One region of the uncultured Agrobacterium sp. genome, then DNA from elsewhere that is predicted to be linked to it. Evidence: riboswitches for the same ligand, from Rfam matches in the RefSeq annotation. Region 1 holds a riboswitch; each other region holds the start of a gene.
What was found. A riboswitch is a leader RNA that binds a small molecule or an ion and turns the genes downstream of it on or off. The one in region 1 is predicted to bind cobalamin.
Positions count from the first base shown of each region.

Region 1 (2,196 bases):
CAGAACACGGCAGAGGCGCGCCGGTCCTTGCGCGTCTTCCACCGCCATGGCGCGGCGTAAATCACGGCTGTTGATGTGGAGGCTTCGGTCGGATGGAATTGTCATCCGCTCGATCTTCTTGCGCGCAGCATCGAGAAAAGCGTCCCGGTTTTCCAGGAAGTAAGCCCGGCACGTCTGCGCTGTCGGCGCCTCTTGCAGGAGCGCCTTGAAGGCAAGACGATGCATGGCGCAAAGCGCGCCATGACCGGGAACCGGAAAACGCAGGCAATCGAGCTCATCGCTCCAGTCGGCTGCGTTTCCCCCTGTGATCATCTTACTTTGCAGCTTCGAAACGCTTGAGGAACAGGCCACTCAACGAGCCGAGGATCAGCCAGAAGACGAAGCTGGTAACGGTGGCGAGAACGACGAAGCGGCGTTCCAGCGGCAGAGGTGCCAGCGCGTGTTCACCTGTAGGCGGCAACGGCGCACCGACGACATGCGGCGCAACAATCAGCACGACAGCAAGGATCACCGCCCAAGGCTCTGAACGGCGAAACGCAAGAAGCGCAATGCCACCGGCCGTGGCGGCCGCGGTTGCAATCCACCAGATCTGGCGCGCACCGAGATCGGCCGCCGGGCTTCCCGGCAGTTCCGGCGGCAGGCCGATCATCGGAGCCAACATCACGGTGGCAAAGCCCGCAAGCCCCCAGAAAAGCCCCTCGCGCCAGCCACCCTGAGCGCCGCGAAGCGAGATCAGGCCAGTGAGCACGAGCGCATAGCCGATGGCAGTCAGCACATTGGCGGCCACGGTGTAGGCGTTACGCTCGAACCCATCGGCGGGGGCCCAAGCTTCAGCGTCGTGGTGGTGATCGGCTGGTGTGGCGGCATCATGCGAATGGTCTGCTTCGCTGCCGGCACCCTCGAACGTTTCCGCCTGGAGAATGAGCGGCGTTGTGCCAACCGCTTGCATGGCACTGACGGCCAGTCCGGTAATCAGGCCGACGAGCACAGCGGTAAAAACGATATTCCTGAAAAACGACATCTCAGTTCCCCTCAATGGCAGGGGAAGGCATTGGCGTGGCGCGTATCATGCGCCGCATTATGCATGGCCTCGACATGCGAGAAGCCGACGAAACCGACGATAAACAGTCCGAGCGCTACAGCGGTCAGGGCTTGAAGGAGTTTCGAAGTCATTGAGGAAACGGCGCTCGACGCCGTGTTCTGTTGGATAGACATGGTGACCCTCTTTTTCAGCGGCGCGCTGTTTTCAGGCAGCCGGACGCACGCGTTCAACATTCACCACGGGGAAAGACAAACAGGGCTTTTCGGACGGATGATTCCTGCCCGAAAACCGTGCTCTTCCGGACACCCCGCCGGCATTGACGACACTTCGTGATGGCAGGTCTCCTGGCTCGCGGGTCGTAGCTTTGAAAACGCCTTCCCGATGCAAAAAACAGCATCAGTGGCTTTCGTTTTCAGGCTCGCCGCTCACAGTTGCGGGGGCAGCCACGAATGAGAGCGAAGCTCCTATCGTGTTCCCTTTTCACTTTCCGGCAGGACCGGAAAGACCATCACCTGTCTGTTATCAGTCAGAGGTTGTGTAGAGTCAATGCGAGAAGCGCCGCCTCCCGCATTCAGGATTTCAGCGCGCCGGAACTGCCTTGAGATAAGCGGCGATCGCATTGCGGTCATCGGTAGAAAGCTTCGCCATGTTTTGCTGCACCTTGACCATGGAGCCGCCGACACTGTCGAACTCCGGCGTGAAGCCGGTCTCGAGGTAGTTGGCGATATCTGCTGCCGTCCAGGAGCTGATGGCCTGCGAGCCGGGCGTGATATCGGGGATCGTTCCCTCGCCTTCCGGGTTGGGGCCGCCCGCCAGCCACTTGTCCTTGATCAACCCGCCAAGTGCCGTGCGTGGCGTATGGCATTCGCCGCAATGGCCTGGACCTTCCACCAGATACTGGCCGCGTGCGACATCGGCGCTGGCATTGTCATTGGCAAGCTGCACGCGCGGCGCACCCTTGTCAAAATAGAGGAACTTCCAGCCACCGAGAGCCAGTCGCATGTCGAGCGGGAATGGTAGATCGTGGGCAGGCGCATCATTGGTGCTGGTGGGCAACGTCTTCAGATAGCCGAAGAGGTCGTTGATGTCCTGCGCAGTCATGCGGGCGTAGGACGTATAAGGGAAGGAGGGATAGAGATGTTCGCCATTCTTTC
Region 1 is NZ_CAJYTV010000009.1:123,666-125,861, reverse strand. Features, by position in the region: gene QZ869_RS07835 (hypothetical protein) at 1-312, opposite strand, end outside; gene QZ869_RS07830 (CbtA family protein) at 314-1,021, opposite strand; gene QZ869_RS07825 (CbtB domain-containing protein) at 1,033-1,215, opposite strand; cobalamin riboswitch at 1,359-1,567, opposite strand; gene QZ869_RS07820 (cytochrome c) at 1,622-2,196, opposite strand, start outside.

Region 2 (2,196 bases), on a different contig from region 1:
CAGCAACCCATAAAGAGCCGCGTTGCAAGTCGCAAGCACAAGAAAAGTAACTTCGAAAATAAGCACCTGCGGCCAGAACGGCAGGTTTGGCAAGAGGAACTGCGGCAGGAAGGCGACGAAGAAGATGATGCTCTTCGGGTTCAGCGCCGTCACGATATAGGTATGGAGAAATATTTTTATCGGACGCTCGCGCCCTGTCACATTTCCCTCCCCGTCAGACGAAGCTGCGACGGGCGCGCGCCAGAGTTTGATACCGAGATAGATAAGATAGGCAGCACCCACCCACTTCAAGATCGTGAAGAGCGCGGCAGACGTTGCCAGCAGCGCACCGAGGCCCAGCATTGAGGCCGTCATGGCGGTGAAGTCGCCAAGGGCTACGCCAGCAACCGTGGCACTGCTTGCCTTTCGGCCGTGTCCGAGCGCATAGGAGATGACCAGGAGGATCGTGGGCCCTGGAATGGCGAGCATGACGGCGGATGCGGCCACGAAGGCCAGCCAGTTTTCAATCGGCATCGTTAAATCCCCTCTCGAAACAAAGAGAAAGTAAGCCATCGGCCAGCAGGACAGGCAAGGACCTTTTTTCAACTATTGAGAAGCAGCCCACGCGGCAGAGTTGCTACCTATTTTTCGCCCCACCGGTTCTTGAATACCAATTGGTCTAACGGCAGGCGTTGGCGCCATCCCTTCACCGCAAGCTCTGGCTCCGCGTAGAGTTCAGAAACATATCCCAGGCAAAGCCACGCCACGATTTGAATGTGATGCGGGATATCCAGTATCTCTCGGATATCATCGTCATGAAAGATGCTGACCCAGCCAACGCCGACGCCCTCGGCACGTGCTGCCAGCCAGAGGTTCTGGACTGCGCAGACCGTGGAATAAACATCCATATGAGGATTGTGGGTGCGCCCCAGCACCACATCGCCACCTCTTGTTGGATCGCAGGTGACGCAGACGGAGAGCGGCGCCTTCCTGATTCCTTCCAGCTTCAGACTGCGATAAAGCGACTGTTTTTCATCTGCAAACATCTGTGCCGCTTCCTCATTGGCACGGCTGAAGGCCTGCCACACGGCCTGTCTGATCTCACCATTCGTGACGAGGGTAAAATTCCACGGCTGCATGAAGCCGACCGAAGGCGCGGCGTGGGCTGCAGCAAGCAGCTTTCCGATCAGTTCATCCGGTAGCGGATCGGATAAAAACTCATTGCGGACATCGCGGCGAGTCTCGATAGCGCGGTAGACCGCAGCCTTGTCGTCTTCGGCAAATTCAAAAGCTGGCCTCAGGCCGCGCCGGGTGGCATCAGGTCGCATCGTCAATCCCCAACAATGCAGGAAGGACCGCGTGAGCACGCAGATTGCACTGCGTCACAGACCTCCTTCCTCACAACCTGCCGCTGTCCGCGCGGACTGGTCAATCGTGTCAGGCCGGTCTTCTGACTTGGCTTCTTCTGACCGTTGCCGCCTTCCCGAGATTGCTCAGTGGCATATGGCGACGGTCATCCGCCTCACAGCGTTGGGCACGTTGCGGTCTTGCACCGCATTCCCGATTCTCCCGCTCAAGCAGGCACCTGACGAAAACCGTATGTCCAATTGTTGGCGCCAAGGCAAGCGCCGCAGATTTATTCGGCTGGGAAATATCGCACATAGGCAAACTCATCACCAGCTGGTGACCAGTTGGGAGAGTTCATCGTCCCCTGCCCGCCAAAAAGATCAAAGAGCGTTTCGACATTGCCACCATCGGGATCCATCAGTCGCACGCGAACATCGAGATCACGCGGATGGTCGAAGACGTCGCCGTCATAGGAAATGAAGACGACCTTGTCTCCCTTTGGAGACGGATGGGGGAACCAGTCGCCATATGGGCTGTTCGTGATCCGCTCGACGGCTGATCCATCTGCTCTTACGCGCCAGATCTGCATTTGTCCCGTGCGGCTGGAGTTGAAGTATATCCAATGACCGTCCGGCGAATAATCCGGCCCGTCGTTTCGCCCCTCTCCATGGGTCAGGCGCGTCTCGTTGCGGGTTTCTATGTCCATGGAATAAATATCGAAAATCTGATCTCTGATCCCGCAGTAAGCGAAGCTTTTGCCATCCGGCGCCCAGCCATGCCAGTAGGAGGGCAGGTTCGGCGTCATCAATGTCGGCGCGCCACCTGATGACGGAAGAAGATAGATCGCGCTCTTCCCGAACTCGACCTTGT
Region 2 is NZ_CAJYTV010000011.1:292,573-294,768, reverse strand. Features, by position in the region: gene QZ869_RS09950 (LysE family translocator) at 1-513, opposite strand, end outside; gene bluB (5,6-dimethylbenzimidazole synthase) at 621-1,307, opposite strand; cobalamin riboswitch at 1,402-1,583, opposite strand; gene QZ869_RS09940 (TolB family protein) at 1,616-2,196, opposite strand, start outside.
Region 2: another riboswitch for cobalamin. It lies ahead of bluB (5,6-dimethylbenzimidazole synthase); the one in region 1 lies ahead of QZ869_RS07825 (CbtB domain-containing protein).

Region 3 (2,196 bases), on a different contig from region 1:
GGCGACCACGGCGCGGCTCAGGCGATAGTTCCAGATGATCCCTTCATCGATCGCATCCAATGGATAGCCAGCGTGCCAAAGACGATTGGCCACCGCCTTGGCGACAACCTCCATCGGCATGGAGGTTTCGCCGATTGAGGCTCCGAGCCACAGCGCCGCCAGAAGACACGCAGCTGCAATGATGGCAGCGCGGACATACAGCAAGGGACCGGGCATCCGTTTACTTCGCCAAGCCGAGTTGACCGATCTGGTCAGCCAGCACCTCAATCCCTTCGATCGTGCGGATCGTCGGGTTCATCGCCTGAGCGTCCATGACGACGATACGGTTATCCTTCACGGACGGCATGAGGCTCGTGACAGGATCTTGCTTCAGGAACTTCTCTTTTACGGCAATGTCGTCTGCCGGGTAGCGGCGGCGGTCCATGCTCGCGGCAACGATGATGGTCGGATTGGACTTGGCAATGGTCTCCCAGCCAACAGTTGGCCATTCTTCCTGGCTCTCGATGACATTTCTGATGCCAAGCGCCGACATGATATAGCCAGGCGCACCGTTCTTGCCCGCGACGTAGGGATCGATATCGCCTTCGGCGCTGGAGAACCAGAATACAGCAGATACCTTTCCGTTGGCGGAAACGATCTTCTTGCGCGCCGTCTCTTCGCGGCTTTTCAACTCGGCAATCAGTGCGTCGCCGCGATCCTTCACGTTGAAGATCTGCGAGAGTTCTCCGATTTCCTGGTAGATCTGCTCCATGGTGAAGACCGAGTGCCTGACGCCATCTCCGCCGCCAGCATTATCCTTGCCCGTGCAATCTGCAGGCGAGACGTAGACCGGAATGCCCAGTTCTTCGAACTGTTCGGGCTTGCCGACGACGCCCTCGGGGCCGACATGCCATTGGAATTGCGCGGTAACGAGATCGGGCTTTTTGCCAAGAACGCTTTCGAAACTCGGATCGTTATCGGCCAGACGCTCCACCTTGTCATTTGCCTCCTCATAGCCCTTGATCACCGGGCCAACCCAGACGGCAGTGCCGACAACCTTGTCTGCAAGCCCCAGACGATAGAGTATCTCCGTCGAACTCTGCCCTAAAGACACCGTGCGCTTGGGAGCATGGGTGAAGGTGACGTCCCTGCCGCAATTTTTCAACGTCAGTGGATAGCTGGTTTCCGCAGCCTCCGTTGCATTCGGCAAAAGAGATATAGCGGCAAGAACTGCGCCAAGAAATGCGCCTGTGAAATGAAGTGTCATGGTCCGATGGTCCCCGAAATCGTTGACGCTGCCCACACGCAAACGCCGTTATTGAGTGAAACACTCATTCGCCAACCACAGCCGTGGGACGATCGGAAACCGGGAAATAGACAGACGGATGTAAGCGCTGTTTGGCGCAGATAACAATCATGGCGTTTCCTCTCCAGGGCATCCCCGCCCGTGACTTTGGAATGAACAGACGACGGCAGGTCTCCTGGCTCACGGATGATCGTCTTGCCTGCCTTCCCACGATGAGATCGCAGTGGCCTGACGCAGGTGAATGCGCCACGAGTGCTCGACAATCCGCTTACAGTTGCGGGGGCAGCCACGGCATTGGAGACATCTCCGCACCGCGTTCCCTATTATTCCTCGCAATCTCTCGCTTGGAACCGTCGCAGGCAGATAGAACTATTTCCAGATATCCGTCAAGCGAATGTATGTAATATTATTACGTTTTAGTGCGATGGGATTTTGTCCACTCGAAATACAAAATGGCCGGAAACGGGTTTCCGGCCATCGAAGCGCTTCAAGTGAATGTCGCTGTTTATGGCAGCGTATAGGCGATGACATAGTCGCCGGGCTTGGTACCAACCGACCCATGACCGCCGGCAACCATGACGACATATTGCTTGCCGTCCTCAAGAGCGTAGGTCATGGGCGTCGCTTGCCCACCTGCCGGCAGCCGTGCCTCCCAAAGCTGCTTGCCGCTGGTTAGATCATAGGCACGCAGATAATTGTCGACGGCCGCACCGAGGAAAGCAACCCCGCCCTTGGTGATCATCGGGCCGCCGATACCCGGCACGCCGACCTTGAATGGAAGCGGCAGCGGTGTCATGTCGTAGACGGTGCCGTTCTTGTGCTTGTAGGCGATCTTGCCGGTTCTGAGATCCGCACCGGCGACGTAGCCCCATGGCGGAGCCTGACAGGGTATACCGATCGGGCTCAGGAAT
Region 3 is NZ_CAJYTV010000006.1:25,530-27,725, forward strand. Features, by position in the region: gene QZ869_RS04680 (iron ABC transporter permease) at 1-216, opposite strand, end outside; partial or broken gene QZ869_RS04685 (ABC transporter substrate-binding protein) at 221-1,180, opposite strand; cobalamin riboswitch at 1,433-1,655, opposite strand; gene QZ869_RS04690 (glucose/quinate/shikimate family membrane-bound PQQ-dependent dehydrogenase) at 1,791-2,196, opposite strand, start outside.
Region 3: another riboswitch for cobalamin. It lies ahead of QZ869_RS04685 (ABC transporter substrate-binding protein); the one in region 1 lies ahead of QZ869_RS07825 (CbtB domain-containing protein).

Region 4 (2,196 bases), on a different contig from region 1:
GATCTTCGAAGACTTCCTCGACCGGATCGTCATGGTCGAGCGCTTCGTCATTGGCGCGCTGGGCGGCGAGCGCGTCCATGTCATGCGACACCATGCCTTCGGCAAGTGCCGCACCATCGGCAACGGCAACGACCGCGTCGACGGTGACGCGACTCTTGATCGCCGGCCATTGGAAGGCCTGGACCAGTGGCTTGGGCAGCGCAAGACCGGAGGTCTCGATCAGGATATGATCGACCCGCGGTTGACGGCTCAGAATCTGCTCGATGGCCGGCTGAAAATCATCCGCGACTGTGCAGCAGATGCAGCCATTGGCAAGCTCGACGATGTTTTCTTCCGGGCAGCTTTCGATGCCGCAGCCCTTGAGGATGTCCCCATCGATGCCGACATCGCCGAACTCATTGACGATAATCGCCAGACGCTTGCCATCGAGCTTTTCCAAAAGGCCGCGCAGCAGCGTGGTTTTGCCGGCGCCCAGAAAGCCGGTGACGATGGTGCAGGGAACGCGCTCTAGCGTGGTCATGATGTCTCCTCGAGGAAATTCAAAGGGGGAATGCGCGCGACCATGCCGCGCTTCAAGCTGTCCGGACGCCCGCGCCAAGGCATCAGGCCATCGGTGGAACTTTCAAGCAGGCGCGCGCCGGTGATCAGATCATCGGCATGATCGGGCGTCAGCCCGCCGAAGACGTAAGACCAGCCATCGGCACTGCGCATCGCGGCACTGGCACCACGCTTGCAATTGGCAAGGCAGTTGACGCTGCGTACCTCGATATCGGCTTCCGCACCAAGCGCGATCGCCGCCTCTGCCAGCAGCGCGCCGGGGCGCGGCTCGGCATTCGGTTCTGCCTCACTACGGCAACTGCGGCAGACATAAACAACCAGACCGGGAGCTTTCTGCTTTTCGGTCGATCCTTCCGTCCGAGACGATGTCGCTGTAATATCCAAACCGAGCCCGCTTCCGCTGTTAAAACATGCAAGGGGTGCGGTGCCAAAGACGGAATGCGAGACAGCGCAAACCGATATTCGGCGGAACTGACTGACCGGAGCACCCCGCCCGGCAGACGTTTTTTCTGGAACGGCAGGTCTCCTGGCTTGCGGCTTGAATAGGCGCCCTTGCACCGCCTTCCCGGATCGAAATCCAGTGGCTTTACGGTGCGGGCTTGCCGCTTACAGTTGCGGGGGCAGCCACGGATTGACCCGAGAAGTGGGCGGAACCGTGTTCCCTCTTAGCTTTTCCCGTTGCCGGAAAAAGACCGTCAGTGCCTTACCTTTACGGGCAAGCTGGCTTGCGGTCAATGCGCGGATTCTTGAGCGATGCTCTCGGTGCCATTGCCGAGAAGGGCGTTTTGACTATAGTCGCCGCTTCCAAAACAGGCTCGGAAGGACGTGGACATCATGACACGCGAGATCAGCGACAGTGACGCCGCCCGCCACCGCGAGAAGATGGTGAACCGCAAGAGCGTGCAGGATGCGGAAGTGGCCGAGAAGACCATCGAGAAGGGTCTATTGATGGTCAATACCGGCCCTGGCAAGGGCAAGTCCACTGCAGCCTTCGGCCTTGCGCTGCGCATGCTCGGCACGGGCCGACGCGTTGGTATCGTCCAGTTCATCAAGGGCGCGTGGTCGACCGGTGAACAGCAGGCGCTGATGCTTTTTGGTGACCGGGTGGAATGGCGCACCATGGGCGAAGGTTTCACGTGGGACACTCAGGACCTGAAGCGCGATATCGCCGCGGCGACCAAGGCCTGGGAGGAAGCAAAGCTCCTGATGGCCGATGAGACGATCGGTCTTTTGGTTCTGGACGAATTGAATATCGCGCTTCGCTACGATTATCTGGATCTGACGGACGTTGTCGCCACTTTGCAGAGACGCCGTCCCGATCTGCACATCATCGTGACCGGGCGCAATGCCAAGCCGCCGCTGATCGAGGCAGCAGACATGGTGACGGAGATGACGCTGGTGAAGCATCACTTCAAGGCGGGCGTCAAAGCCCAGTCCGGCATCGAGTTCTGATCCATGGTCGCCAGATCCATCATGTTTCAGGGAACCGGCTCGGATGTCGGCAAGTCGCTGATGGTGGCGGGTCTGGCGCGTGCCTTTACCCGTCGCGGACTTTCGGTCCTGCCCTTCAAGCCGCAGAATATGTCCAACAATGCCGCGGTGACTGCGGATGGTGGCGAGATCGGTCGGGCGCAGGCC
Region 4 is NZ_CAJYTV010000017.1:87,062-89,257, reverse strand. Features, by position in the region: gene cobW (cobalamin biosynthesis protein CobW) at 1-523, opposite strand, end outside; gene QZ869_RS15625 (DUF1636 family protein) at 517-942, opposite strand; cobalamin riboswitch at 1,057-1,270, opposite strand; gene cobO (cob(I)yrinic acid a,c-diamide adenosyltransferase) at 1,393-2,010, shown strand; gene QZ869_RS15615 (cobyric acid synthase) at 2,014-2,196, shown strand, end outside.
Region 4: another riboswitch for cobalamin. It lies ahead of QZ869_RS15625 (DUF1636 family protein); the one in region 1 lies ahead of QZ869_RS07825 (CbtB domain-containing protein).